DNA from 4 places in the Cytobacillus sp. FSL H8-0458 genome. Region 3 is predicted to be linked to each of the others. Evidence: riboswitches for the same ligand, from Rfam matches in the RefSeq annotation. Region 3 holds a riboswitch; each other region holds the start of a gene.
The links. Region 3 has a riboswitch for S-adenosylmethionine ahead of NYE23_RS21975 (methionine ABC transporter ATP-binding protein). Riboswitches for the same ligand answer to the same signal wherever they lie in the genome.
Positions count from the first base shown of each region.

Region 1: linked by a shared signal. The riboswitch ahead of NYE23_RS13180 (2,3-diketo-5-methylthiopentyl-1-phosphate enolase) and the one ahead of NYE23_RS21975 (methionine ABC transporter ATP-binding protein) in region 3 are both predicted to bind S-adenosylmethionine.
Region 2: linked by a shared signal. The riboswitch ahead of NYE23_RS09120 (methionine biosynthesis PLP-dependent protein) and the one ahead of NYE23_RS21975 (methionine ABC transporter ATP-binding protein) in region 3 are both predicted to bind S-adenosylmethionine.
Region 4: linked by a shared signal. The riboswitch ahead of NYE23_RS22585 (methionine ABC transporter ATP-binding protein) and the one ahead of NYE23_RS21975 (methionine ABC transporter ATP-binding protein) in region 3 are both predicted to bind S-adenosylmethionine.

Region 1 is NZ_JBBOBR010000001.1:2,702,143-2,709,712, reverse strand. It holds gene NYE23_RS13205 (PAS domain S-box protein) at 1-1,318, shown strand, start outside; gene NYE23_RS13200 (methylated-DNA--[protein]-cysteine S-methyltransferase) at 1,331-1,831, shown strand; gene NYE23_RS13195 (DUF2087 domain-containing protein) at 1,949-2,530, shown strand; gene NYE23_RS13190 (carbon-nitrogen family hydrolase) at 2,560-3,348, opposite strand; gene NYE23_RS13185 (pyridoxal phosphate-dependent aminotransferase) at 3,492-4,670, shown strand; SAM riboswitch class I at 4,742-4,845, shown strand; gene NYE23_RS13180 (2,3-diketo-5-methylthiopentyl-1-phosphate enolase) at 4,931-6,163, shown strand; gene NYE23_RS13175 (2-hydroxy-3-keto-5-methylthiopentenyl-1-phosphate phosphatase) at 6,156-6,818, shown strand; gene NYE23_RS13170 (methylthioribulose 1-phosphate dehydratase) at 6,815-7,450, shown strand; gene NYE23_RS13165 (1,2-dihydroxy-3-keto-5-methylthiopentene dioxygenase) at 7,510-7,570, shown strand, end outside.
Region 2 is NZ_JBBOBR010000001.1:1,870,358-1,877,927, reverse strand. It holds gene sucA (2-oxoglutarate dehydrogenase E1 component) at 1-410, opposite strand, end outside; gene NYE23_RS09130 (hypothetical protein) at 726-965, opposite strand; gene NYE23_RS09125 (H-type small acid-soluble spore protein) at 1,131-1,310, shown strand; SAM riboswitch class I at 1,510-1,625, shown strand; gene NYE23_RS09120 (methionine biosynthesis PLP-dependent protein) at 1,702-2,814, shown strand; gene metC (cystathionine beta-lyase) at 2,811-3,995, shown strand; gene NYE23_RS09110 (bifunctional homocysteine S-methyltransferase/methylenetetrahydrofolate reductase) at 4,000-5,850, shown strand; gene metH (methionine synthase) at 5,843-7,570, shown strand, end outside.
Region 3 is NZ_JBBOBR010000002.1:117,065-124,634, forward strand. It holds gene sufD (Fe-S cluster assembly protein SufD) at 1-1,166, opposite strand, end outside; gene sufC (Fe-S cluster assembly ATPase SufC) at 1,184-1,969, opposite strand; gene NYE23_RS21955 (hypothetical protein) at 2,303-2,455, opposite strand; gene NYE23_RS21960 (carboxymuconolactone decarboxylase family protein) at 2,750-3,121, opposite strand; gene NYE23_RS21965 (MetQ/NlpA family ABC transporter substrate-binding protein) at 3,245-4,090, opposite strand; gene NYE23_RS21970 (methionine ABC transporter permease) at 4,103-4,771, opposite strand; gene NYE23_RS21975 (methionine ABC transporter ATP-binding protein) at 4,764-5,789, opposite strand; SAM riboswitch class I at 5,941-6,044, opposite strand; gene NYE23_RS21980 (O-acetylhomoserine aminocarboxypropyltransferase/cysteine synthase family protein) at 6,185-7,501, opposite strand.
Region 4 is NZ_JBBOBR010000002.1:239,816-247,385, forward strand. It holds gene uvrB (excinuclease ABC subunit UvrB) at 1-227, opposite strand, end outside; gene NYE23_RS22560 (DUF2198 family protein) at 622-858, opposite strand; gene NYE23_RS22565 (alpha/beta-type small acid-soluble spore protein) at 1,005-1,280, shown strand; gene NYE23_RS22570 (M20 family metallopeptidase) at 1,437-2,645, opposite strand; gene NYE23_RS22575 (MetQ/NlpA family ABC transporter substrate-binding protein) at 2,671-3,498, opposite strand; gene NYE23_RS22580 (methionine ABC transporter permease) at 3,517-4,167, opposite strand; gene NYE23_RS22585 (methionine ABC transporter ATP-binding protein) at 4,157-5,188, opposite strand; SAM riboswitch class I at 5,347-5,448, opposite strand; SAM riboswitch class I at 5,551-5,649, opposite strand; gene NYE23_RS22590 (DMT family transporter) at 5,722-6,636, opposite strand; gene pdxR (MocR-like pyridoxine biosynthesis transcription factor PdxR) at 6,769-7,570, shown strand, end outside.

The DNA.
Region 1 (7,570 bases), on a different contig from region 3:
CGAAATTATCGATGCTAATGAGGCCGCTTGCCGAATTTTTGAATGTACACATGATGAGCTAATCAAAAAAAAGGTAAAAGATTTTGTTTATGAAAAGTCGGAAAGATACAGAAACATTGTTAAAGAGATGTTCATTAAGGGGTCAATAAGGGATGAGCTTGTTTTTCTTATGCCGAATGGCCAGTTCAAATCTTTGGAGTTTACAGTGAAATTGAACTCTGTTGAAGGCTACCATATGACAATCTTCAGAAATGTCAGTGAGCGTCATGCCATGGAAAAAAGCTTAAGGGAAAGCGAACAAAAATTTCGCATGATTTTTGAAGGGGCTCTTGAAGGTATTCTTCTATGGAACGATCAGTTTCAAATAGTCGATATTAATCAATCAGGTCAGAGAATGCTGCAGATGACAAAAGAGGATCTTATCGGAGTATCACTGCATAGTATTTTGAATGACTGCAATATAACTGATGAAGAATTAAAAGAGCAGATAAGAAACATACACTCAGAGGGGCAATCAGACGGGAACCTTTCCATTACTTTAAAAACAGGCAGGAAAAAATTTTTCGAGTTTTCCAACAAGCTGAATATTTTTTCTAATATCAGTATGACGACATTTAAAGATATTACTGAAAAGCTGGAAATGGAAGAACAGCTTCGGAAATCAGACACCTTGAATGTCATTGGAGAATTGGCAGCAGGGATTGCACACGAGATCAGAAATCCAATGACGGCTCTTAAAGGCTTTATTCAGCTTCTGGAGGGCAGTGTTAAAGAAGATCATACGATGTATTTCAATGTGATCACCACTGAGCTCAGCAGGATTGATTCAATTATTAATGAATTTCTAATTCTCGCTAAGCCTCAAGCTGTCAAATTTGTAGAAAAAGACATTTCACAAATAATGAAAGAAACAGTAGATCTCCTTAGTGCCCAGGCCGTGCTCCACAATGTTCAATTCAATACTTATTATGAACAGAATTTACCCAAGGTTTTCTGTGAATCCAATCAAATGAAAAAGGTCTTTATCAATATAATAAAAAATGCAATTGAAGTCATGCCTAAAGGCGGATATATTACAGTATCCATTCAGAAAGATTCTGCTCATAAAGTTCACATATCCATAAGAGATGAAGGAACAGGGATTCCTGCGCATAAAATAAAAAAGCTTGGTGAGCCCTTCTATACTACAAAGGAAAGAGGCACTGGACTTGGATTAATGGTTACATATAAAATTATAGAAGAACACAACGGAACAATTGAAGTGGAAAGCAAATTGGGTGAAGGAACTGTTTTCCACATCTATTTGCCCATATTATAAGGCGGGAATGAAATGGCAAGAAGAGTTTATTCTAAAAAAGTGACACCGGCTGGAGACATTTACATTGTAGCAGAAAATGGAATCCTTTCTGCTTTATACATGGGGGAAGCTGACTTTATGGAAGGGGAAGAGGTCTTATCCCTGCAATTTGATCCCTCTGACTCTTTGATCAAAAAGTGTACTCTCCAGCTTGAGGAATACTTTGACGGACATAGGAAGGAGTTTGATATTCCAATAGAGCCTCATGGAACTGAATTTCAAAAAGCAGTATGGAAAGAGCTTTGCCTCATTCCTTTTGGCGAGACAAGAAGCTATCAGGACATTGCTGTTAATATAGGGAAAGATAAAGCTGTGCGGGCCATTGGACAAGCAAATAAGGCCAATCGCCTTCCAATCATTATTCCTTGCCATCGTGTTATCGGCAAGAATAAATCTTTAACGGGGTATGCAGGCAGCAGGACAGAAATTAAAGAAATATTATTATCCCTTGAAGGGGCCAATTATGCTAAATAGTTATCAAATCACCCTTTTAAGGTGATTTTTTTTTTGGATTTTTCATATTCTGTTGACGAAATGAATCATATTCGATTAATATCTAATTAGATATTAATCGAAATGAGGCACGTATTTATGCAATTAAATCGTTTAGTAGCTTTTTATAAGACAATGGGAGACCCTACCAGAATCCGGATTGTTTTTCTCCTTGCCAAAGGGCCGCTGCATGGCCAGGCGATAGCAGGAAAGCTTGGCTTAACCCCGCCTACCATTACCCATCACCTAAATAAACTGCGGGAAATAAACCTCGTTTATCAAAGAAGAGATAAAAATACTGTTTATTTTTATCTGAATGAATCCGTACTGAAACACCAGTCAGGTGTTCTTGCAAAATTGGCAGACAAAGAGGAGGTTGAAAAAATGGAGGAACAAAATTCAGAAAACCAGAAGGTTATTGAAAATTTTTTTACCAGAGATGGAAAGCTGAAGAATATTCCAGCTCAGAGAAAGAAGAAACTCATGGTTTTTGAGCATTTAATTAAAGGCTTGAAAATGGGCAAAAAATATGAAGAAAAAGAGCTTAACGAATATATCAAACAGTATCATGAAGACTATGCTACTATACGGAGAGAATTTATAATTAACCATTATATGTACCGCGAAAATGGCATTTACGAATTAAATCCACCTGAAATGTGGTCAAAAATAGAAGGGTAAGCAGGGCCCTGACAGGGCCCTCTGCAAAGTCATCCGCGGTAAAAATCCGGTTTGCGGTCATCAAAAATCGGAATTAAGCTGCGGACTTCCTTCACTTTATCCAGGTCAATTTCAGCATGCAGGATTTCTTCAGTTTCAGAGCCTTCAGCGAGCACATCACCCCAAGGATCTATAATCATTGAATGACCTGCAAAGACATTAGCAGGATCAGAGCCGGAACGGTTGCATGCAATGACATAGCACTGGTTTTCAATGGCACGTGCAATCAAAAGCGAACGCCAATGTGAAAGCCGGGCCAATGGCCATTGGGCTACTACAAATACAGCTTCTGCACCTTCCGCTGTATGGATACGCACCCACTCAGGAAAACGGATATCATAACAAATCATTCCTGCAAATTTCCTTTTGTCCAGCGAAAACCCTCCCCTGGCTGACCCTCCTTTCAAATAGAGATGTTCATTCATAAGCTTGAATAAGTGCAGCTTGCTGTATTCATGCAAAAGGTCACCATTGTGGTCTACAATCAGCAGAGTATTGTAAATGCCCTCGGAAGTTTTCTTTGCAACAGAACCGCCAATCAGGTGAACCTTGTTTTTTTGTGCTGCCTCTTTCAAAAAAGCCAGTGCAAAGGCAGCATCCTGATCTGCTATTTCATCTAATCTGGTCAAATCATAGCCTGTCGTCCAAAGCTCCGGAAGAACCAAAACGTCCGGATTAGACTTAAGAGCTTTATTAATCATGGCTTCAGCCGCTATAAAATTCTTCTCAGGTTTTCCAAAGGCAATATCCATTTGTAAACAGGCAATCTTTAATTTCATTTAACTCCCCCACAATCATCTTTTCCTTATGATATGATTAGTCCGATAGATAGAAATTTTCTAAATTTTACTTTACAGCTTATCATTTACGTTATATCATTTGTGACTATATTTTCAATCATTTTTTTAAGCAGGTGAACAATTTGATTAATTATCCGCAATCAGCACTTTTAAAAAGTCTGCCTAAACAGTTTTTTGCCTCTTTGACAGCTAAGGTGGGTAATAAGCTTGAACAGGGTCATGATGTCATCAATCTGGGACAGGGAAATCCTGATCTGCCTACCCCGGAGCATATTGTCAAGCGTCTTCAAAGTGCAGCTGAAAACCCTCAAAACCATAAGTATTCTCCTTTTCAGGGTTACCCGTATTTAAAAAAGGCAGCAGCTGACTTTTATAAAAGGGAATATGATGTAGATTTGGATCCCGATACTGAAATAGCCATCCTTTTTGGAGGCAAAGCAGGACTTGTTGAAATCCCTCAATGCCTTTTAAATCCCGGGGACAGCGTATTGGTTCCGGACCCGGGATATCCTGATTATTGGTCAGGAGTTGCGCTGGCTAAAGCAAAAATGGTGACAATGCCTCTGAGAGAGGAAAATAACTTCTTGCCTGTATACACTGAATTGTCAGCTGAGGAGCTTAATTCAGCCAAATTGATGTTTCTTAATTATCCAAATAACCCTACTGGAGCAGTGGCAAACATAGATTTTTTTCAGAAAACAGTTGAAATAAGCCGAAGCCACGCCATATGCATCGTTCATGACTTTGCATATGGCGGAATTGGATTTGACGGAAAAAGACCTGTAAGTTTTCTTCAGGCAGAAGGTGCAAAAGAGGTTGGAATTGAAATTTATACACTATCTAAGACCTTTAATATGGCTGGCTGGAGAGTAGGGTTTGCAGTTGGAAATGCAAGCGTTATTGCAGCACTGAACCTGATGCAGGATCATCTTTACGTCAGCTTGTTTGGAGCTGTTCAGGAAGCTGCAGCAGCTGCTCTGTCAGGCTCCCAGGATTGTGTAAAAGAGTTGAATTCGATCTACGAATCCAGACGAAATACTTTCATTTCCGGCCTCAGGGAAATTGGGTGGGATGTACAAGCTCCTAAGGGCTCTTTTTTTGCATGGCTTAAGGTCCCGGAATCATTTACATCTGAAGAGTTTGCTGAGTATCTGCTGGAAAAAGCGCATATTGCAGTTGCACCAGGCAATGGGTTCGGCCAGTTTGGAGAAGGATTTGTGAGAGCCGGTTTGCTGACATCCGAAGAAAGACTTAAAGAAGCGGTAGGGCGAATACAAAATTTAAATTTTTTCAAAAATTAAATTGACAAAAGTATTAAGCACTGTCATAATTCTAATTAAATTTCTAAATTAACTGAATAATTGATTTCGTTTTCTTATCAAGAGCAGGCGGAGGGACTAGCCCTATGAAGCCCGGCAACCGACTTAAACTTAAGCACGGTGCTAAATCTTGCAGCTTATAGCTGAAAGATAAGAAGATGTTAGATTGCTATGCTAACCTCTTCTTATTTGAAGAGGTTTTTTATTTTTTTCATTCTTTGATATTGAAAGGAAGAAGATTCATGAGTGAAATTATTGCAGCGTACCTTGTACATGATGAAAAACATAATCCGGAGAAAAAAGCGGAGGAAATCGCTTTAGGTTTAACAGTGGGATCATGGACCCATCTGCCGGAGCTTGAAAAGCAGCAGCTGGAGAAGCATAAAGGCAGGGTCGTTTCTGTTGAAACCTTTACAAGAGATGCAGAAAGCAGGGAAACAGCTGCGATTATTAAGATCGCCTATCCTGCTGTAAATTTTAGTCCGGATTTACCGGCAATATTAACAACAGTCTTTGGTAAACTGTCACTGGACGGAAAGATTAAACTGCTGGATTTACAATTTTCCAATGAACTAAAAAGTTTTTTCCCCGGACCTCGATTTGGGATTGAAGGGCTGAGGGGAAAATTAAATGTATATGACAGACCTCTACTGATGAGCATCTTCAAAGGAGTGCTCGGCAAAGATATGGATTTTTTGACTTCACAGCTGCGGGAACAGGCCATGGGCGGCATAGATCTTGTGAAAGACGATGAGATTTTATTTGAAAACAGCCTAACACCGTTAGAAGCGCGGATAAAAGAAGGAAAAAAGGTGTTAAGTCAGGTTTATGAGGAAACAGGCCATCGGACCTTATATGCTGTCAATTTAACAGGCAGATCGTTTGAATTAAAAGATAAGGCAAGAAAGGCATCCAGTCTTGGGGCTGATCTGCTTCTCTTCAATGTATTCTCTTATGGGCTCGATGTATTACAGTCTTTAAGGGAAGATAATGAGATTGAACTGCCTATCATGGCACATCCTGCAGTTAGCGGAGCCCTCTCAGCTTCAAGTATTTATGGAATCTCCTATCCTTTGCTTTTAGGCAAACTGCTCAGGTATGCAGGAGCTGACTTGTCTCTATTCCCATCACCTTATGGGACAGTTGCCCTTGAAAAAACACAGGCTCTATCAATTGCGGATAGCCTGACAGCGGATGATTTCTGCAAAAGAGCTTTTCCGGTTCCCTCAGCCGGCATCCATCCGGGTTTAGTGCCTTTGCTTTTTGAAGACTTCGGAATAAACAGTGTAGTCAATGCCGGAGGCGGCGTACACGGGCATCCGGATGGGGCAAGAGGAGGCGGTTTGGCATTCCGCCAGGCGATTGATTTGACTTTAAAGGGAGCTTCTTTGGCCGATGCTCGAACAGACCTTCCTGAATTAAAAAGAGCGATTGATTTGTGGGGGTACAAAGAGGTGGCTGTAAAGAATGGCTAAAATAACGGTTTTTTGCGACTTTGATGGAACTATTACCGAAAAAGATAACATCATCAATATTATGAAGCATTTTGCTCCCTCCCAATGGGAAGGGATTAAAAATCAAGTTCTGCAGCAGGAAATTTCTATTAAAGAGGGAGTGGGAAAGATGTTTTCCCTTCTCCCAAGCAATCTGAAAGCTGAACTCACAGATTTCGTATTAGAAAATGCAAAAGTAAGAGAGGGATTTCAGACATTTGTCGATTATCTGGCAGAAGAAGATATACCGCTTTATATAGTAAGCGGGGGCATAGATTTTTTTGTGGCTCCCGTTCTGGACAAGTATGGACCCTTTGAAGCAGTGTTCTGCAATAGTTCCGATTTTAGCGGCGATACCATAAAAATCTTATGGCCCCATAGCTGTGATCAAAAATGCGATAATAATTGCGGCTGCTGCAAGCCTTCCATTATGAGGAAATTAGAGGATGAGGACACAGTGAAAGTGGTAATCGGTGATTCAATAACCGACCTTGAGGCTGCAAAACTGGCGGACTTTGTCATTGCAAGAGACTTGCTCTTGAAAAAAAGCAAAGAGTTGAACCTTAAGCATAACTCCTTTGAAACATTCTATGATTGCATTAAGGCCTTAAAAAAGTTAAATGAGGTGAGGGTATGAGCACACTTGATGAAAAATGGAATGAACTTGCAGATATTAAAGACGAGCTCGCAGTTAGGGACTGGTTCATGGGAACGAGTGGAAATCTTGCGATTAAAGTGAGCGCAAGTCCGCTTCAATTTCTTGTAACAGCAAGCGGGAAGGATAAACGGAAACGCACTGATGAAGACTTTCTCCTTGTGGATGAATTTGGCCGGCCAGTGGGGGCCACCCATCTTAAGCCATCCGCTGAAACACTTCTGCATACAGAAATATACAGAAGAACAAAAGCTGAATGCAGTCTTCATGTACATACAATTGATAATAATGTCATCTCAGAAATTTATGGTGATCAGGAGGCAGTAACATTTAAAGGACAAGAGCTCATTAAAGCATTTGATAAATGGGAGGAAGACGCTGTTCTTAGGATTCCGATTATTCCTAATTATGCGCATATTCCTGCTCTGGCAAAATGTTTTTCTTCCCATATACATGAAGATTCAGGTGCAATTTTAATAAGAAATCACGGAATTACAGTTTGGGGCAAAACCTCCTTTGAGGCTAAGAAGATACTTGAGGCTTCAGAATTTCTTTTCCGCTATCAGCTAAGGCTTCTGGAACATAGGCCCAATCAGCTATTCAAAGTAGTGTAATTGGCAAGCTCAGTTTTTAAACAATGCCGAAAATATTTTAATAGAGAGGGTTGATTAGTTTGGCATACATCGTATTGAAAAACTCAAAAAAAGAAATCAGGAACCAGGAAGAGGCTGCTT
Region 2 (7,570 bases), on a different contig from region 3:
AAAGGATATGTGGCATCTTTAGTAATGACACCAGCAGGGATCTCTTTCAAGTCATTTTCAGTTAAGCCATATTTGCTCAGTTCAAATAAAGCAGCTTCCGATTTATTGTTACCCAGCGGATAAATATCGGCAGCCAAGTGGCCATATGTGCGGATATTATCAGCTAGGCGAATAGCAGCAAGTGTTTTCTCAAGCTGTCCGGCATTCATTGGCTGATTTGCTGATGAAGCGATTTGTGCCGTTCCTTCACTCGCAAGCGGGGAACCATTCTTTTCAAAGTACTCTTTCATTTCAGGATCAATCGATGATGGATCCTCTAAATATCTTTCATAAAGTTCAATAACGTAGCCAAGGTTTGGGCCATGAAATCCCTGTTCAAAAGGTCCCTCACCATTAAATGGCTTTTTCATGGAAAATTACCTCCATAACTGTTTTGTAAGTGAATAATTCAATACGTTTTTTCTCCCTGAAAATACAATACCCATCATTTGAATGAATTAACAATTCATTTTTACGAATAATAATATTTTTCAGAGGATAAAACGTTTCCACAGTTATTCTAACACGTAAAATCTAGTTGTACAAAGATAAAAACATGAATATAGTGGAAAACTATTAAAAAAATTTTTTAGCAATAACTTATTCTAAAAAAATGATTTGTAAAAGGGTAAACATTTATAAATATGAAATAACTTGAACATAAAAAAAGCCGAAATGTTTCGGCTTTAAAAAGTTTCTACCAGGTTTATATAGATTTGTTTCGATTCATTGGTATTTTTTCTGTTTTCTTTTAGGGAAGATTCAATGGCTTCTCTGGTATCTACGGGAAAATCAAAATGACCGCATGTTGTACATTTTTGGAATAAGCTGCCGGCAACATTCACTTCAATGCCATCAATTGTCCGGAAAACGGCTGGCCCATCTGTTTCGGCAAATCTGTGACGGCAGTGACTATGTTCTTGCATAAAAGCTTCCCTCCAAGAAAAAATTATTTTCCTCATTATTATAAAGGAAATATTCTGAACTTTAAAGAGATCTAGCTATAACAGTTTATGCCAGGCTAATTTTAAAAGAATAATATGTGTCTTTTTAAGGCACATTAAAATTATTCAAATTCAGGAGGTTTTTCCATGAATATAGGCAGAGCAAAAGAGATTGCTGAGTCTGCTGAAGTGCACAGTGTCACTTTAAATGGCATACCGATCATCATTCAGCATGTAGATGAGCAGACTAAGACAGCACGCATTTACACAAAAGCAAATTCTGAAAAAGAAATGGATGTGCCGGTTAACGATTTGATTGAAGAATGAATACCCAAAAAAACTTTCCAGAATGTAATGGAAAGTTTTTTTGGTTCAAGATCCTCCTTATTCCTCCTTGAAACAGATATTTAAGGCAGAAGGACTCAAGATGCCTGGCCAGATATTTTTTATAACATGAAATATTCAAAAAAGTGTTGACTCTTAACGGTTTACTGTAGTAAAGTTTAGAGAAAATTTAATATTTGATTTCTTATCCAGAGAGGTCGAGGGTAAGGCCCGACGACGCCTCAGCAACCAGCAATCATATTTTGATTGAAAAGGTGCTAATTCCTGCAAGTTTTTTAGAAACTTGAAAGATAAGAAGAATGGCTGTTCACATTAAAAAGTCTTCTTCTTATAGAAGGCTTTTTTTTATTATGACGAAGGAGTGTTTACCAGCATGTATAATATTGACACCAAATTAGCACAAATCGGAAACAGGAGCGAATCAGCAACAGGTGCAGTCAATCCGCCTGTATACTTTTCCACCGCCTACCGGCATGAAGGCATTGGTCAGTCAACTGGCTTTGACTATAGCCGAACAGGCAATCCTACCCGCCAGCTGCTTGAAAAAGCAATCGCCGATCTGGAAGAAGGCGATCAAGGCTATGCCTGCAGTTCTGGAATGGCTGCCATTCTTACGATTCTTTCCCTCTTTAAATCCGGAGATGAGTGGATTGTTTCCAAGGATTTATACGGCGGAACCTATCGTCTGCTTGAACAGGGCTTCAAAAAATGGGGACTGCAGAGCAAATATGTAAATACGAGCACTCCTGAAAATGTTGAAGAGCTAATCACTGAAAAAACGAAAGCAATATTTCTGGAGACTCCCACTAACCCGCTGATGGAAGAGACAGACATTCAGTTGATAGCTGACATCGCGAAACGGCATAATATCCTGCTGATCGTTGATAACACATTTTACACCCCCCTTCTTCAGCAGCCGTTAAAGCTTGGAGCTGATATTGTCATCCATAGTGCGACGAAGTATCTTGGAGGCCATAATGATGTCCTTGCCGGTTTAGTTGTCGCAAAAGGCAAACAGTTATGTGAGGATCTTGCCATGAACCACAATGCTGCAGGTGCAGTCCTTAGCCCATTTGATTCCTGGCTTTTGATCAGAGGCATGAAGACACTCTCTCTTCGCATGGAACGGCATGAAAAAAATGCCCGGGAGTTAGCGGCTTTCTTATCACACCATGATGCCATAACAGATGTTCTTTATCCAGGCAAGGGAGGAATGATATCTTTCCGGATCCAGGAAGAATCCTGGGTGAATCCTTTTCTGCAGAGCCTCTCCCTAATCTCCTTTGCTGAAAGCCTTGGTGGAGTCGAGAGTTTCATAACATATCCTGCAACACAAACGCATGCGGACATCCCTGAAGAGATCCGCATTGAAACCGGTGTCTGTAACAGGCTTCTGCGTTTCTCGGTTGGAATCGAAAATGCAGAAGATTTGAAGGCGGATCTTGAACATGCTTTTGCAAAGGTTTTAAAGGAGGCAGTACGATGAGTACGAATTACACATTCCAAACGAAATTGCTTCACAATAATCAAAAATTCGACCCGGAAACAGGAGCTGTCAGTGTACCGATCCAGCATGCCTCCACTTTCCATCAAAAAGATATTGATGCGTTCGGAAAATATGATTACAGCCGCAGCCTGAATCCAACAAGGGAAGCACTTGAGGAAGTCATCGCGGAGCTTGAAGAAGGTATTAGAGGGTTTGCCTTTTCTTCCGGAATGGCTGCCATTTCCACAGCATTCCTCCTTTTATCACAGGGAGATCATGTTGTCATTACAGAAGACGTTTATGGCGGAACCTATCGCATGACAACAGAGGTCCTATCCCGTTTTGGCATTGAGCATACATTTGTTGATATGACAAATCTTGAGGAAGTAAAAGAAGCAATCCGTCCCAACACGAAAGTTTTCTATGTAGAGACTCCTTCCAATCCGCTGCTGAAGGTGACAGATATCCAGGCCATCAGTTCACTGGCAAGACAGCATGGAGCCCTGACATTTGTGGATAACACATTCCTGACCCCTGCTCTTCAAAAACCGCTCTCTTTAGGGGCAGATATCGTGCTGCATAGCGCAACCAAATTTTTATCCGGACACAGTGACGTCGTTGCCGGCTTAGCTGTTGTGAAGGATCCTGAATTAGGAGCAAGACTGGCTTTTCTCCAAAATTCCTTTGGAGCTGTTCTGGGTGTACAGGATGCCTGGCTTGTCTTGAGAGGCATTAAAACGCTGCAGGTTAGGCTCGATCAGTCTGTGAGATCAGCTGAGAAGATTGCCCGTTTCCTTCATGATCACCCTGCAGTAAAGAAGGTTCATTATCCCGGTTTTGCTGAACATCCCGGCTATGAAATCCAGAAGAAGCAGGCTGTGAACGCAGGTGCTGTTCTTTCTTTTGAACTTGAAGATGAAAAGTCGATGAGAGTATTTGTGGAAAATGTTAAAATTCCTGTTTTTGCAGTAAGTCTCGGAGCAGTTGAATCCATCCTCTCCTACCCTGCCAAAATGTCGCACGCAGCCATTCCTCCATCTGAAAGAGAACAGCGCGGAATAACAGACAGTCTTCTCCGTCTTTCTGTTGGCCTGGAGAGCGCAGAGGATATTATAGAAGATTTCAAGGCAGCTTTATCTGCAGCCGGACAAACAAAGCAATCCATTTTACAGCGGGGGTGATACTTTGAGTTTCCTGGATAAATTAAAGAATGAAATCATCATAGCAGATGGCGCGATGGGAACTCTTCTTTACTCCTATGGCACCGACAGCTGTTTTGAGGAATTAAATCTATCGCAATCTGAGCAGATCCAGCACATCCATGAAGCGTACATAGGCGCAGGGGCTGAATTGATCCAAACCAATACGTATGCGGCGAATTATCTGAAGCTGCAGCGGTATGGGCTTGAAGACTCGGTGAAAGAGATTAACAGTGCGGCAGCCCGGATTGCCAAAAAAGCTGCCGGGGGACGCGCATATGTTGCCGGTACAATCGGCGGGATCAGAGGGTTCAAACCGAACATGATTACACTGGAGGAAATAAAAAGAAGCTTCCGTGAGCAGCTTTATTGTCTGCTGCTTGAGGATGTAGATGGTATTTTGCTTGAAACCTATTATGATCTGGAAGAACTTGAGACGGTTCTGGCTATAGCCAGAAAAGAAACCGATTTGCCGATTATCGCACAGGTTTCACTTCAGGAAGCTGGAGTTCTTCAGAACCAGACTCCTATAGCAGATGCTTTAACAAAGCTTGACGGCATTGGGGCGGATGTTGTGGGAATCAATTGCAGGCTTGGCCCCCATCATATGCTGAAAACGCTCGAAAGTGTACCTTTGCCAAAACATGCCTACCTATCTGCATATCCAAATGCCAGCATTCCAGCTTATACGGACGGCAAATTTCACTATGAAGGTGATGCGGAATATTTCCGGCAGTCCGCAATAGAATTCCGGAATCAGGGTGTACGCCTTCTTGGAGGGTGCTGCGGAACAACACCTGACCATATCAAGGCATTTGCTGATGTGTTAAAAGGACTACCTCCAATCGAGGAAAAAGAAATAAAGGCAGTTAATAAAGTCATTGTTTCAGAGAAACCGGAATCATCCAGAGAACTCCCTCCTCTTCAGGATATTGTGAGAGAAAGGCCATCGGTAATTGTTGAGCTGGACCCGCCAAGGAAGCTTGATACTGCCCGCTTTTTCGAAGGTGCAAAAGCATTAAAGGAAGCTGGAATCGATTCTATTACTCTTGCAGATAATTCCCTTGCTTCACCAAGAGTATGCAACTCTGCACTTGGCTATCTTGTCAAGCAGCAGACCGGATTGCGCCCCCTTGTTCATGTAACCTGCAGGGATCGAAATATAATTGGGCTTCAATCCCATTTAATGGGTCTTCATGCCCTCGGGTTAAATGATATTCTAGCCGTAACGGGAGACCCTGCCCGTGTCGGTGACTTTCCTGGAGCCTCTTCTGTTTATGATGTGTCTTCATTTGAATTGATCAGTATGATCAAGCAGTTAAATGAAGGATTATCGTTTTCAGGGAAAGACCTGGGCCAGAAAGCGGCCTTTTCAGTTGCAGGCGCTTTTAACCCTAATGTCCGCTCTTTGGAAAAAGCGGTTGGGCGACTCGAGAAGAAAATGGAGCATGGTGCGGACTATTTTATCTCGCAGCCTGTTTTCTCTGAAGAAAAGCTGCTTGAGGTTCATGAGGCTGTGAAAGATTTAAAAGCACCAGTCTATATCGGCTTAATGCCTCTTACAGGCAGCCGGAATGCAGAGTTTCTTCATAATGAAGTTCCGGGAATCAAAATTTCCGACAGTATCAGAAGCAGGATGGCTTTATTAAAGGATGATCCAGCACGAGCTGGTGCTGAAGGCATTGCCATTGCCAAGTCGCTGATCGATGCTGCGGCAGAGCTGTTTAATGGCATTTATCTTATCACTCCATTTATGCGCTATGAAATGACTGTCGAGCTATCAAACTATGCCCGTGAGACAACCGAACGGCTTTCAAGGAGGAAACAGCATGCATAAACCATCACTGCAGGAGCAGCTAAAAAAGAAGATTCTGATCATGGACGGAGCAATGGGCACCATGCTTCAGAGAGCCAATCTTTCAGCGGATGATTTTGGCGGAGAAGAATATGAAGGCTGCAACGAGAATTTGAATATTACGGCTCCATCGGTTATTGAACATATTCACCTTGAATATTTAAAAGCCGGCGCTGACATTATTGAAACCAACACCTTTGGGGCCACAAGCATTGTTCTCGCTGATTACGATCTGGAAGAAAAAGCTTATGAATTGAATAAGATTGCTGTTGAAATTGCCAGAGAAGCTGCAGAACGCATGTCTACTCCTGAATGGCCGAGATATGTGGCAGGCGCGATGGGGCCAACGACGAAGACGCTTAGTGTTACCGGCGGTTCTACGTTTGAAGACATGATAGCAGCTTATGAAGAGCAGGCCAGAGGGTTAATGGACGGCGGAGCAGATCTTCTTCTTCTGGAAACCAGTCAGGATATGCTGAATGTGAAGGCTGGTTTTATCGGCATTGAAAAGGCATCAAAAAAGACGGGAATAAAAATTCCGCTCATTGTTTCGGGAACAATTGAACCGATGGGCACGACCCTTGCAGGCCAATCAATTGAAGCCTTTTATATTTCGCTTGAACATATGAAGCCTCTGGCAGTTGGACTCAACTGTGCGACAGGTCCCGAATTCATGCAGGACCATATCCGTTCTCTGTCAGGCTTGGCATCCACTGCAGTCAGCTGCTATCCCAATGCAGGATTGCCTGATGAAGAAGGACAGTACCATGAAACTCCCGAATCACTGGCAAGCAAGCTTGAGGGATTTGCCAAGGAAGGCTGGCTGAATATTGTAGGCGGCTGCTGCGGAACCACACCTGAACATATCCAGGCAATTGCTGAGTCGGTTAAAGATTATAAACCAAGGAATTATGAGGGGAATTCCCTGCATAAAGTTTCCGGAATTGAACCTCTGATTTATGATGATCCAACTTTAAGACCCATAATGGTCGGAGAACGAACAAATGTAATTGGCTCCCGCAAGTTTAAAAGGCTGATTGCAGAAGGAAAGTTCGAGGAGGCTGCTGAGATAGGCCGTGCCCAGGTAAAAGGCGGTGCCCATGTTATTGATATTTGCCTGGCAGATCCTGATCGTGATGAAATGCAGGATGTTGAGAATTTTATCAAGGAATTAGTGAAAAAAATCAAAGTTCCGCTCGTGATCGATTCAACAGATGAAAAAGTGATCGAAAAAGCTCTCACCTATTCACAGGGTAAAGCCATCATAAATTCGATTAATCTGGAGGATGGCGAAGAACGCTTTGAGGCGATTGCCCCTCTCATTCACCGCTATGGTGCTGCTGTAGTTGTCGGAACAATTGATGAAGAAGGCATGGGTGTTACGGCTGAACGTAAACTTGAGATTGCAAAGCGTTCTCATGATTTGCTTGTAAATAAATATCATATCCCGCCTCAGGATCTTATTTTTGACCCCCTCGTCTTCCCTGTCGGCACTGGGGATGAGCAATACATCGGGTCTGCAAAGGCTACAGTAGAAGGAATCAGACTTATTAAAGAGGCTCTGCCGGAGGTTCAAACCATTTTGGGAATCAGTAATGTATCCTTCGGCCTCCCTCCTGTCGGCAGGGAAATTTTAAATTCTGTATTTTTGTATCACTGCACCCAGGCAGGCCTGGATTATGCGATAGTGAACACGGAGAAA
Region 3 (7,570 bases):
AGCTGCAATGGATCCACACGGCCAACTGAAGCTGCGTGTCCTGCTGTTACATCATCTTCATCGATTAATAAAATCGGGTTGGCATCCCCGCGCGCTTTTTCGCTTAGCATCAGTACGCGTGACTCCTGCTCGGCATTTGACTTGGAAGCCCCATGCTCGATTTTACCGATTCCATTAAAGATGGATGAAGCAGAGTCTTTCATAACCCCATGCTTTAAAATGTAGCCTTCGGAATTCTTTCCGAAATGAACTACTTTCGTTGTAAAGTTTTGAGTCTGTTCTCCGCGTCCTACAACAACTGTTTTAGTATCCCCGAAAGAACCGTCTCCAACAAGGTTAGTTGTATTCTCTGAAACTGTATTGCCATCGTTCATAAGTCCAAGAGCCCATTCAATGCGGGCATCACGGCCTGCAACCCCGCGGCGGTTCACATAAGCTGTTGTTCCCTTAGCAAGTGTGTCAACCGCACCATATTGTACTCGTGCATTTGCATTGGCAATGACCTCTGTAACAATATTGAAGATACCGTTCGCTTCCTCAACTACAGAAACATAGTTTTCCACGTAAGTAACTGAGCTGTTATCTTCAGCTACAACCAATACATGGTTGAACAGGTTTGCCTCTTTATCATCATGGATATATACAGCCTGAATCGGCGCTGAAATTTCCACATTTTTCGGAACGTATAAGAACGCTCCGCCGTTTAAAAGAGCCGCGTGCAAAGAAGTTAAACGGTGTTCGTCCGTTTTGACGCCATCCTTCATAAAATATTTCTGAAGAAGCTCGCTGTGTTCTCTTGCCGCTGTAAAGATGTCTGTGAAAATAACACCTTTTTCCTGAAGTTCTTTAGATACAGACAAATGAGTTGGTCTATTATTGCGCTGAATATATAAATTCTGATCGCCAGCTTCTGTATCAATCAGGTTTCTTACATCCTCAGGAAGGTCGTTTAGAGACGCAAAGTCTTCGCTTCCGACAATGTGCTTTTCGAACTGTGTGAAGTTCCATTTACCTATTTTGGTTTTATCAGGCTTTGGCATTGGCAGGCTTTCCGCGTCTGCAAGCGCATTTAGACGGAGTTCTGTCAGCCATGCCGGCTCGCCCATATCTTTTGAAAAGGAACTAACATATTCCTTATCAAATGGTAGTTTTATTTCCGTTGTCATAGTGATCCCCCTAACGCTTACGCTTCTTGCCCAACTGTTTCGTCTTCAATGCCCAATTCTTTCTTAATCCAGTCATATCCTTCAGCTTCTAAGCGCTGTGCAAGCTCCGGTCCGCCTGATTTTACAACGCGGCCCTGCATCATTACGTGAACATGGTCAGGTGTGATGTAGTTAAGAAGGCGCTGGTAGTGTGTGATAATTAAGCATCCAAACTCTTCTCCGCGCATTTCATTGATTCCTTTTGAAACAACCTTCAATGCATCAATATCCAAACCGGAATCGATTTCATCCAGGATAGCCATTTTAGGTTCAAGCATCATTAATTGAAGAATTTCATTGCGCTTCTTTTCTCCGCCTGAGAAACCTTCATTAAGATAGCGCTGAGCCATGTCAAGATCCATTTCAAGGAATTCCATCTTGCTGTCCATTTTGCGGATGAATTTCATAAGAGAAATTTCATTTCCTTCTTCAAGGCGGCTGTTAATTGCAGAACGTAAAAAATCGGCATTTGTTACGCCGCTGATTTCACTTGGATATTGCATTGCAAGGAACAGGCCGGCACGTGCGCGCTCGTCAACTTCCATTTCAAGAACATCTTTACCATCTAAAGTGATGCTTCCCTGTGTTACTTCATATTTTGGATGGCCCATGATAGCAGAAGATAAAGTAGATTTACCTGTACCGTTCGGCCCCATAATTGCGTGGATTTCTCCGCCTTTAATCTCAAGGTTTACACCTTTTAGTATTTCTTTTCCCTCAATAGCAACATGAAGGTCTTTAATTGTAAGTACTGATCCTGCCATAATATATACCTCCGTCAATAAAAGAAGATTTGTAAATCGGTTTCATCCGCAAATCTCTATTCTCATTTTATTCTCATTACAATCTTATAACAAATCAAATATCATAGCAACTCTTTAAGACCATTAACAAACTTTTCAAACGAAAAAGTTTAGAAAGCCTGTAAATATAAATTTTATCATATAAAATCTTTGTCATCAAAGAGTGAAATTACCGGAAACCAGCATGTCCTGTCTATTTTTTCCCGGTACTGAAATTTCATGTACTGCAAAAAGAAAACCAGTGCATCATTGGCACTGGTTACTATTTACTTCATTATTATATATACCTTTAACTTAGGAATGAATTTTTCTTTCAAGATCTGCAACTAAGCGCTGGCTCTGAAGATAATCTTCTTCACGTCTTTTTTCAACTTCCATTCGAATATCATGTTTCCGGCTGTACACTTCATATCCAACTCCATGGGCAGCTTGCATAGCTTTTTCCATTTCACTCGTGTAGTTCAGCTGTAACTGACTAATAATGAATCAATCCTTTCGGTTTTTATGCTTTTCAGCATTTGGTTTTACATCTAAAATCTTAACACTCAAACTATACCCCGCACAAAGCGGAAAAAACCTGATTTTTTTAGCAAAATAAGGAATGAGAACTGGTGAAACGCTTTCATACTTCCTTTCCTTAGAATACTGGCCGAATGCTCTGGATAAATGGTTGTTTTTATAAATTTTCTGAAAAATCATCATTGCAAAAGAAAACTCCTGCTGCCAAGCAGGAGAAGATTTTCAGTGATTTTGCTGATTCAATTCGGTCATGGCCTCCTGGACGAGCGTAACCGCCTGGCTCATGGCCGCTCCGCCACCAAAAGCTGCTGTTACTCCTACTGCCTCAAGAATCTCTTCTTCGGACGCCCCTTGATCAATGCAGCCTTTGGTGTGGTAAATAATGCAGTATTCATCCTGAGAATATAAACTGATGCCGAGCGCGATCAGCTGCTTCTCTTTTTGGGATAAAACCCCTTCTTTAAAGCAGGCTTCTGTAAAAGCATTATAATGCTTTGCCAAATCAGGCATTTTTTCAGTGAAAACACCTAATCCGACTTTATAATCATGCAGGGCTTCTTCTATTGAGTTTGAAGGTTCATGATAATGTTCCATCGATCTCCACTCCATTTCAAATAGTATCAAGGTTAGTATGTTTGATTGCATTTCAATCTATACGGGAAGTGGGGCTGCTGATCCACAAAAAAAACAGGCGCTGTGAACGCCTGCATTTCTGCCTTACTCAGATACCGGCACAACGGCACCTTTATATTTTTCAAGAATGAAATCCTGAATTTCTTTAGAACGAAGCACTTCTACAAGAGCTTTAATTCCTTCTTTTTCTTCATCGCCTGTGCGGACTGCAATTACATTTACGTATGGTGAATCTTTGTCTTCAATTGCAATTGAATCTTCAAGAGGATTCAACCCGGCATCAATTGCATAATTGGAATTGATCAGGACTGCATCCCCTTCTCCATTATTGTAGATTTGAGGAAGAAGTGATGCTTCATATTCAGTATCAAACTTTAACTTTTTAGGATTTTCTTTAATATCTTCCAGAGTTGCTTCCGTTTTTTCTACATCTTCATTTAAAGTAATAAGTCCCTCTGCTTCAAGCATGGAGAGAATACGGCCATGGTCTGCTACTGAGTTGCTCATGATGATTGATGCACCCTCAGGAAGTTCATCAAGGCTCTTATACTTTTGGGAATATACTCCGATTGGTTCAATATGAATTCCGCCTGCATTTGTAAAATCATATCCATGTTCAGCTTTCTGTGACTCAAGGTAAGGAATGTGCTGGAAATAGTTTGCATCCAGCTCCTTAGACTCAAGAGCCTGGTTTGGCAATACATAATCCTGGAATGGCACAACATCAAGTTCAAAGCCTTTTTCTTCAAGTAATGGCTTTGCTTCTTCAAGAATTTCAGCGTGAGGTACGTTGGAAGCCCCTACTGTAATTTTAGTGTTTTCTTTACTTTCTCCGCCTTCACCGGCATTGCCGTCTTTTTCCGAAGTTCCGCAAGCTGCAAGAACAAGTGCTACTGCAAGTGCAAGAGCAAGTGATAACCATTTTTTCATGTCAATCTCTCCTTAACGTTTGTCTAATTTTGTTGTTATGATATCTCCAATAAACTGGATGATAAATACGATGATTAGAATAATGACAGTCGCCATAACCGTCACATCATTGCGGCTCCTCTGGAATCCTTCCAGGTAAGCGAGGTTTCCAAGTCCCCCAGCACCGATAACACCGGCCATGGCTGTGTAGCCAACCAGCGCGATGGCTGTAACGGTAATTCCTGAAACAAGGGCGGGCATTGATTCCGGAAGCAGAACCTTCCAGATAATCGTGCTTGTTTTTGCGCCCATAGACTTGGCCGCTTCAATTACACCTTTATCTATTTCCCTCAAGCCGATTTCCACCATTCGGGCATAAAACGGGGCAGCACCAATAATTAATGCAGGCAATGCTGCATCCTCCCCAATCATTGTCCCAAGCAAAAACTTCGTAAATGGAATCAGTAATACAATAAGGATAATAAATGGAATCGAACGGAAAATATTGACGAACGCTGAGATAATTTTATTGATTGCTGCATTTCCCCAGATATTCCCCTTTGAGGTTAAAAAGAGCAGCAGCCCCAAAATTGCTCCTAAAATAAAGGTTGCAATAACAGAAATAGCTGTCATATAGAGAGTTTCCACAGTAGCTTCCCACATGGAGTCCCATTTCACATTTGGAAACCATTCATTAAGCATTGGAAATCACCTCCACGCCCACCTGCTGAGAATGGATAAATTCAATCGCTTTTGCAACTTCCTCTGCTTCTCCATCAACATGGATGAATAAGGTGCCGTAGGAACCATTCTGTGTCTGGGAAATCTTCCCCTGCAGAATATTAACAGTTACCTGGAAGTGACGGATCAGGTTTGTAATCAATGGCTGTTCAGCTGATTCGCCGACAAATCCTAATTGGACTACTTTTCCTTTTGGATACAAATCGACCAGATGATCAATCGTTTCCTTCGTTTCTTCAGGCTCTGTCACCTGCTGGACAAAGCGCTTTGTAATCACAGCTTTCGGATTCTTAAAGACATCCAATACAGGGCCGATTTCCACAATCCGGCCGCCTTCCATAACAGCAACCCGATGGCAGATTTTACGGATTACGTGCATTTCATGTGTAATGAGGACAATGGTTAAGCCCAGCCGCTCATTGATGTCAACAAGCAGCTCCAAAATGGAGTCTGTTGTCTGCGGATCAAGGGCAGATGTTGCCTCATCACAAAGCAGCACTTTTGGATTATTGGCTAGGGCTCTGGCAATCCCTACTCTTTGCTTTTGACCCCCGCTAAGCTGGGAAGGATAGGCATCTTCTCTTCCCTCCAGACCGACGAGTTTAATGAGCTCATCTACTCTTTTGAGCCTTTCCTGCCGGGAAACCCCTGCGATTTCAAGCGGAAATGCAATATTCTCTCTTACTGTCCTCGACCATAACAGGTTGAAGTGCTGGAAAATCATGCTTATTTCCTGCCGCGCTTTTCTTAGCTTGCTTCCCTTTATCTTTGAAACCTCATTGCCTGCTACTGTTACACTGCCATGGGTAGGAAGCTCCAGCCCATTCAGCATGCGGATTAAGGTACTTTTACCTGCACCGCTGTATCCGATAACACCGAAAATTTCTCCTTCTTTTACCTCCAGGTTTACATCGTCAACTGCTTTTACCTGACCGTTTTTTGAAGAGAATATCTTCTGTACATCTTTTATGGAAATCAACGTGATAGTCACCTCTTTTATCGAAAGATACAGATAATAATTAATAGACTGCTTTTATTCCCTATTCTTCACTCTAAATAGGCTTTCATGCGCAAAAGCAAAAATGCCTTTCTGCACATGAGCAGAAAGGCATAAAAAAATTTAGTCCTTTCTCTCATCTATCAAAGCTATGCTTTGAGTGAATTGGCACCATTTCAACTAATTGACGGTTGCCGGGCTTCATAGGGCACTTCCCTCCACCTCTCTTGATAAGAGCGTAACGTTCTATATTAAATTAATACTTTAAATGAATTAAGCAGTTTTTTAATTACGTTTGCTATCGTATCATAGCCATTAAAAAGGTGTCAACGATGAAATTTCAAACTTTCGGAAAAAAGTGAATGGTAAATTTTCCTTTACGCTTTTGCAGCTAGCGATGTGAGACCTGCAGCTGCTTCTATCGCCTGTTCCAGGTCTTCAATTAAATCTTCTGCATTTTCGATGCCGATCGAAATCCGAATCAAGTCCTCCGGCACTCCTGCAGCTTTTAAACCTTCCTCATCCAGCTGCTGATGAGTCGTGCTTGCAGGGTGGATAATCAGGCTCTTTGCGTCCCCGACATTTGCCACATGTGCCCATAGCTGCAAACTATTGATCAGCTTGGCTCCAGCCTCTCGACCGCCCGCAATTCCAAATACAGCCACTGCCCCGGCTCCTTTTGGCAAATATTTATCTGCCAAGTCTTTGTCCGGGTGGCTTTCATGACCTGGATAGAGCACCCAATTAACGGCCGGGTGCGCCTCCAAATATTCCACTACCTTTTTGGTATTGGCAACATGTTCCTTCATTCTCACATGCAGAGTCTCAAGACCCAAAGTGAACTGGAATGCACTTTGCGCACTCATTGCAGGTCCTAAGTCTCTTAACAGCTGTACCCGTGCTTTTATAATATAAGCAGCTTCGCCAATTGCTTCGCTATAGACAATATCATGGTAGCTCGGATCAGGCTCTGTAAAGCCCGGAAACTTAGGAGAATTCCAGTCAAATTTCCCGCCGTCTACTATAACTCCCCCCATTGTGGTCCCATTGCCGAGCAGCCATTTTGTCGCAGAGTGTATGACAATGTCAGCTCCATGTTCAATAGGCCTGCAAAGATAAGGGGTAGCAAAAGTGTTATCGACAATCAGGGGGACACCGTTTTCGTGTGCAATTGCGGCAACCTTTTCAATATCCAGGATTTTCAGGCTGGGGTTTCCAATCGTTTCGGCGAAGACAGCCTTTGTTTTATCTGTAATGGCGCTCCGGAAATTTTCCGGATCCTTTGGATCCACCAGTTTTACCTTTATTCCATACTTGGGAAGTGTAACTGCAAATAAATTATAAGTACCCCCATATAAATTGGATGCGGCAACAATTTCATCACCAGCTTCGGCGATGTTTAAAATGGCAAGTGTAATAGCAGACTGGCCGCTGGCAAGGGCCAGCGCACCCACTCCTCCTTCAAGCAGGGCCACTCTTTCCTCAAACACACTGACAGTGGGATTATGTATCCTGCTATAAATATATCCCGGCTCTTTCAGGGCAAAGAGGTCTGCAGCGTGATCTGTATTTTTGAACTGATAAGCATTATTCTGATAAATTGGGACCGCCCTCGCGCCAGTTACAGGGTCAGGCTTCAGCCCCCCATGTACTCCAATTGTTTCAAAGCGGTAATTTTTCTGTTTGTCCGTCATCGCTATCTCTCCTCTATAAAAATGTTTGTATTTCATTTCTTAAAAGCAGAAAAACCCTCTTCATAAGAA
Region 4 (7,570 bases), 120 kb from region 3:
TCACTGTATAGCTGTCCTGCGAGTGTTTTATTATGTGCAATAACAAGCGTTGGCTTGTTTACTTCTTTTATGACATTCGAAATCGTGAAGGTCTTACCCGTTCCTGTCGCACCCAGAAGTGTCTGGTGTTTCTTGCCGGAATTGATTCCCTTCACAATTTCTTTAATCGCCCCGGGCTGGTCGCCCTGTGGGGAATATTTTGAGACTAATTCAAATTGATCCTTCACCTAAAAGCCTCCCGTTCAAATTACTTTTATCTATATATTAATCACAAACCAGCATTGAAATAATTTAAGACCCGGGATGCACCGCTGATTTGTCAGTTTTTTACTCAAAACTCATATCATCATTCTACCACAAAGAGCCTAAAACAAACCAATAATATGCGAACGGATATTCGTTTTTGTGTTTTTACTAAGAATATATTGCTTGGGAAATATGCCGAATTATTGAGGGAATTGTCGAAGAAAGGTTAATCAAACGTTTGATTGATTTCATTGAGTTTAATCAAACGTTTGATTGAACTCCATTAAAAGCTGATATAACGTATGCCTAATTACAGCTTTTGACTCATTAAATAAAGAACCTGTCGATAGGTTTGTTCGACAGGCTCTGCAAAATTTATTCCGCACTTGGCTTTATTTTCGGCTTCAATTTTTGGGCATACCAAAACCCGACAGTCAGCGAAAGTGCGTCTATAACGATTAAGGCAAATGAATTGGTGTAGCCTTTATATACAGAAGCAGCAATAAGTCCCACCGTCAACACCAGCCCGATTACACGATTATAGCTGACTCTCGTAAAAAACAGCACCAGCAGTCCAGGAAGCAGAAGAGCTGACAAGTATTTTAATGCCATTTAAAACACCTTCTCTTGGTTTTTCAAAAAAATTCAAGGTTTCTTCCATTAGAATAGCTTTTCACAGGTGGATGTACAAGTTTTTTCAGTGTTATTCCAAGCGTTCTTTCACATAATAAGAAAAAGGACTTATGGAGGAATGCATCATGGCCAGAAGAAAAAGACGTCCGCTAGTGCCGGAATCAAGAGGAGCATTGGACCAGCTGAAAAATAAGGTAATGGCAAACCAGGGATATCATGTTGACAGAGAAAATCCTGACGGTGTGAAATATGAAGTTGCTGAGGAGGCAGGTGTGCCTTTGAAGCAAGGCTATAATGGCAGGCTTACATCCAAACAGGCAGGAACAGTTGGCGGAAAGATTGGCGGCAGCATGGTGAAGGAGCTTGTCCGGATGGCACAGGAACGGATGAAGGAGCAGTAGGTAAATGTGAACTTCGGGAAAAGGATGGGAAAATTGGGGAAACGAACACTTAATTTGAGGAAAACACTCAGCAAATTAGGGAAACAACTCTCCAATATGAGGAAAACACTCACAAAAAGGAGGAAAAGCTATCCCGCAAAAGGATAGCTTTTGTTCCTATACAGCTGCTTTTCGCTCTTTAAATTCCTGTTTAATGGATTTAAGCAACTCCGGGTCCGTTATCAGCTGGAAGGCAGTGAGTGCCAGTCCTTTCGCTCCCGTAAGCAGAGCTTCGTCTCCTTTGGCAGATGCGGCGGCTTCCCGGAACGGAACTGTATGAGCAACAAGATCATCCGCACCAATTTTAATATAAGGGTGAATGGCTGGCACCACCTGGCTGATATTGCCGGCATCTGTCGAACCGATTCCATCCCGGTCCCCTTCCACTACGGTTTCTCCCAAGTCTTCAATCACCTCTTTAAACACCTGGTCATATGTCTTGTTTAACAGCAGATTATCTACTTCGTTTTGAAAAGCAATCACATTCAGCTTTGCTCCTGTTGCCAGTGCGGCGCCTTCAGCGACAGCTTTAACCTTCCGTGTTACCTCATTTAAACTTGTTCTGGTTGAAGCACGGATGAAGAATCTGGCTTTTGCATAATCAGGGATAATATTCGGCGCATCCCCACCGTGAGTAATAATTCCATGAATCCGCACATCATCCTTCAATTGCTGACGGAGGGCATTTATTCCGTTGAACAGCTGAATAACTGCATCCAGAGCATTGATTCCTTCCTCCGGTGAAGCTGCTGCATGGGCAGGCTTTCCGATAAATTCGAAGTCAAGCGGATCAACTGCCAGTGATGAACTGGTCAGACGGGTATGGTTTGACGGGTGAACCATGAGGGCGGCATCAATGCCTTCAAGCAAGCCATGCTTCACAAAGCTTCCTTTTGCACTTCCATTTGGCCCGCCTTCTTCTGCCGGGGTTCCAAGCACTACTGCTTCTCCTCCGGTCTCATCAATAACCTTGCTCAATGCAATGGCTGCTGCCACACTTGTCGTGCCTATAATATTGTGGCCGCATCCATGGCCCAATCCGGGAAGGGCATCATATTCTGCAAGGAATGCAATGGACGGCCCCGGTTTATCGGATTTTTTCCGGGCCAGGAAAGCTGTTTCATGCCCGGCCACTCCCCGCTCTACTTCAAATCCTTCCTTCTCAAGAATGCCTGAAAGCAAGCCTGAGGCAAAAAACTCCTCATTTCCTATTTCCGGGTTTGCATGGATCTGGTGGCTTGCTGAAAGGTAAAGTTCCTTGTTATCATCAACATTCTTCCTGATCGCTTCTTTCAGTTCGGATAGTGCTTTTACAGGTGCCGTCATCATTGTTCCTCCTTTTTTAAATTAATTACCAGCCAATATCACTTAATGGAATGAAAGTCGGGATCATGCTTCCGTCATATTCTTTCGTGATGAAATCAGCTACATCATCTTCCTGGTAAAGTTCAGCAATTCTCTTAAGCGTTTTGTTATCTTTGTCTTCTGTTCTGACAGCAATGATATTTACATACGGAGTAGCGGTTTCGCTTTCAATAAAAACTGAATCCTTAGTTGGGTTAAAGCCTGCATCTACAGCAATACCGTTATTGATGACAGAAGCAGAGACATCCGGAAGAGCGCGCGGCGTCTGCGCTGAGACCATTTCTACAAATTCAAGGTTCTTCTTGTTTTCAACGATTTTATTCAAGTCCAGGTTTCCGTCATAGTCTTCAGATAATTTGATCAGGCCGGCTTCCTCCAGTAAAAGAAGGGCTCTTCCGCCGTTTGAAGCATCATTTGGAATGGCAATTTTGCCGCCTTCCGGAATGTCTTCCACAGATTCTACTTTTTCAGAATAAAGACCCATTGGTGCTAAAACCGTTGTCGCAATTGGTGTAAGATCCATATTATGCTCTTTAATAAAAGTGTCGAAATAGGCGACTGTCTGGAATGCATTTACATCAAGATCACCTTCTGCCAGGGCAACATTTGGCTGCACATAGTCAGAGAATGTCACAACCTCAATTTCAATGCCTTCCTTTTCAGCCTTTTCGGCAATAAAGTCCCAGATGCGTGTATCTGATCCGCTGACACCCAATTTAACTTTCTTTGTTTCTTCTCCGCCAGTTGTGCTAGAGCATGCCGCAGTGAACACAGCCAATGCTAAAATAATGAATGATAAAAATAGTTTTTTCATGATGTGTTTCCTCCTAAGTTATCTTCTTCTGATTTTTTTGGATAAGATATTTCCGAATGACTGCAGGCCTTGAACCATGACCACTAAGATTGCAACGGTAATCAGCATGACGGTTGTATCGAATCGCTGATAGCCGTATGTAATGGCAAGGTCACCAAGGCCTCCGCCTCCGACTGCCCCAGCCATGGCTGATGCTCCGACCAGACCGATTGTCGCAATGGTAAAGCCTAATACCAGTGAACTGAGTGCTTCCGGAATCAGGAATTTAAGGATAATCTGCCCCGGCGTCGCTCCCATTGCTTCTGCCGCTTCAATGACTCCCGGATCAACCTCAAGCAATGAATTCTCTATTAATCTCGCAATGTAGGGTCCTGCGTAAAAGACGAGCGGCACTACGGCTGCAGCGGTTCCAATCGATGTCCCGACAATCATCCGGGTGATTGGGATGATGGCTACCATTAAAATGATGAAAGGCACTGATCTGAAAATATTAATAATGCTGTTTATGATGTTAAAAACAACTGTGTTTTCCAAAAGATGCCCTTTCCTTGTCACGACAAGCAATATGCCAAGCGGCAGTCCGATAAGTGCTGAAAACAGCAATGAGAATGCAACCATTTGGACCGTTTCGATTAGGGCTTCGATGATTTTTTCCTGGTTAACTAGCACGTGAAGTCACTTCCTTTATTGAAACTTTTTCCTGGCTGATGTACTGAATAGCACGTCTGATTTCACTGTCCGGACCCTGAAACTCAACAATCAGATTGCCAAAAGGTATTCCCTGCAGTTCAGTAATATTTCCAAACAGGACGTTGAAGTCGATATTAAACTTTTTGGCAACCTGCGAGAGCAGCGGCTGTCCGGCAGAGTTTCCGACAAAATTGATTCTGAATACCTTTTGAAGCCCCTGCTGTTTTTCAATCACTTCTTTAATGGAGTCAGGTATTTGATCATTCATGACTGTGCTGACAAAGTTTTTCGCTGTTGGGGTTTTTGGTGAAGAAAAGACATTAAAGACGGTTCCTTCTTCAATAATTTTTCCTGCTTCGATGACAGCAACACGGTCACAGATCTCCCTGATTACAGACATTTCATGGGTAATGATCAGAATGGTAATATTGTATTCTTTATTTATTTTTTTCAGCAGCTGCAGGATCGAGCTGGTTGTCTGCGGATCCAGAGCGGAAGTTGCTTCATCACATAATAGAATGGAAGGCTGAGTTGCCAGCGCCCTGGCGATTCCAATCCGCTGCTTTTGCCCGCCTGACAGCTGATCCGGATAACTGTTCGCCTTGTCGGCAAGCCCCACGAAGTCTAATAATTCATGGACACGCTTTTTTATTTCATCCTTAGGAATCTTAGCCAGTGTGAGCGGCATCGCCACATTGGCAAACACGGTTTTCGAGTTTAAAAGATTGAAATGCTGAAAGACCATACCGATGTTTCTTTTCACTTCGCGAATTTCTTTTACAGATAAAGCCGTCAAATCATGCCCGCTGACAATGACCTTTCCTGAAGTCGGCTTCTCCAGCCAATTGACACAGCGGATCAAAGAGCTCTTTCCCGCACCACTGAAGCCGATCACCCCGAAAATCTCACCCTTATTAATCTTTAAATCTATTCCATCCAGAGCAGCTACCTGCTGACCTCCGCTTTTATAGACCTTCTTTAAATTTTGAAACTCTATCATGCAGCATCTCTCCTTTGGTGGTGACAGGCACCTATACCACTTGAATGAACTGGTATAGATACCTGTCACCTTTTATTTTCTTATTATTCCTATGTGAAAACTAAGAATTATATCCTGAAATTTACCCCTTCCGTCAGAAGAGGTTTTTTGAAATCCTCTCCTTATCTTCCAGGCTTTTCGCCTGCTGGATTTGGCACAGTGCGTTCTGCCTGCTGCCGAAGCTTCATTGGGCCAGGTCCCTCTGCTTCTCTCGATAAGAAATATTCATATGTTCATGAATAGAATCTTGATGCATTTTTTCTGTGTAATACAAAAACCCTCTTCTAAAAGAAAGAAGAGGGCAGCATTTATCAATGGTCCTCTTCTTATCTTTCAAGCAATGCTTGCTGGATTTGGCACGGTACATGCTGTCCGCTGCCGAGGTGTCATAGGGCCAGTCCCTCAACCTCTCTTGATAAGAAGATTTTTATTATGCGGTTGTTAATATGCTTATTACTTTACCACCTTAAAGAAAAGGATGTCAATCATATTTTTCAAATATTTTTACTTGACCCATTTTCATAAATTTCTGTAACTTTAATAGCGTTTTCTTTTCGGTGAATAATCACCACACCTGCTAGAGCGATCATCCCACCCACAATGGATGACATAGCCGGCACCTCCCCCAGCCAAACCCACGCAATGACAAACGCCATTACTGGAGTCAGATAAAGAGAGCTCACCGCTTCAGACGCTCCCCCTATGGATGCAAGAAAAGCGAGGGCAATATATGGGATTACCGTTGGAAAAACCCCCAAATAGAGGACACTTAATGTAGATTCGGCTGACGCATGAAAGATCTCATTGCCAAGGCCAGGAAGATAAATCAGCATAAAAATGGTCCCTGCCCATACCGTATAGGCTGTAAATGCCAAAAATCCGTATTTATCGAAATACTTAGTCTGGAATACGAAAAAGATGCTTTCAGAAATGGAAGCAAGCAGGATGAATAAAATACCGGATTGGAGTTCAAACCCGCCTCCCGTACCTAATGAAATAAGTGCAACACCTGCAAAACTGACACCGGAACCAGTCCATCTTACCCTTCCAAATCTTTCCCTTAGAAATAGAGCAGCCAAAGCAGCGGAAAAGATCGGAGTCATGGAGACAATCAAGCTTGCCGGCCCGGCGCTTACTGATTTTTCCCCAATGTTGAGTGCTGTATGATAAACCGTAAAACCAAGAAATCCAAGCATAAAAATAGCAGGAAGATCCCTTATATCCGGCATGCGCATCTTCTTCAGCAGTGCAAGGACGCCAAGTGCAGCGGAGCCAATTAAAAGCCGAAAAAGCGCTAGGTGCTCCGGGGAGTATGATTCAAGCCCTGCCCGTATTCCCGGGAATGCGGATGCCCAGAGAATGATAATAGCACTATGAGCCCCTATAACCATAAATTTTTTTCCAGCCAACTTCATCCCCCTTATCAGCATTACCAGCCATTATCTGTGCTGCTTTTCATGATAGTCAATAACTGATACAATGTCCTCAACCAATGGAGAAAGAATTTTACCAGCCAATTTTCACTGAAGGCGGTTAGATGGATGGATACAAAACAATTGCCAAAATATCAGCAAGTTATGGAGGCCATTAAAGGAAAGATTTCCAAAGGCGAATGGCCAATCGGAAGTAAAATTCCAAGTCAAAGGAAACTGGCGGAGGAGTTCGGAGTAAACCGAAGCACCATTATCACTGCTCTGGAAGAACTTGCTGCAGATGGATTAATAGAAGGGAAAACTGGGATTGGCACCAAGGTTATTAATAATACTTGGACCTTGCTCGCTTCAAGGCAGCATGCCAATTGGAGTGAATATATCGATACAGGGATACACAGAGCCAGCGAGCAAATCGTTCAGGAAATTAACGAGTTGGAAATGGACCCTGCATTTATACAGCTTAGCAAAGGTGAGCTTTCCCCTGAGATTTTTCCGGTGCAAACGATGCAGAGTGTTCTAAAGGATGCCGCGGATGAATTGAGTGAACTCGGTTATGAGGAACCAAAGGGGTATTTGCCATTAAGACAGGCAGTCAGTGCATATTTAGCAGCTTCCGGAATTGCCGCTTCTCCTTCCTCCATACTTATTGTTTCTGGAGGCTTGCAGGCTCTTCAGCTTGTTTCACTGGGTCTTTTGCAGAGAGGGGCACCTGTATTTCTGGAAAAACCCTCTTACTTATATTCATTGCAGCTTTTCCGGTCATCAGGCATGAATTTAAAAGGTTTGCCAATGGATAAGGAAGGGATTATCCCTGAAAGCATATCGCTGAAGAAATTTGAAAAAGGGAAATCAATTTTATATACGATTCCCTCCTATCACAATCCTACTGGAATTTTAATGACCGAAAAAA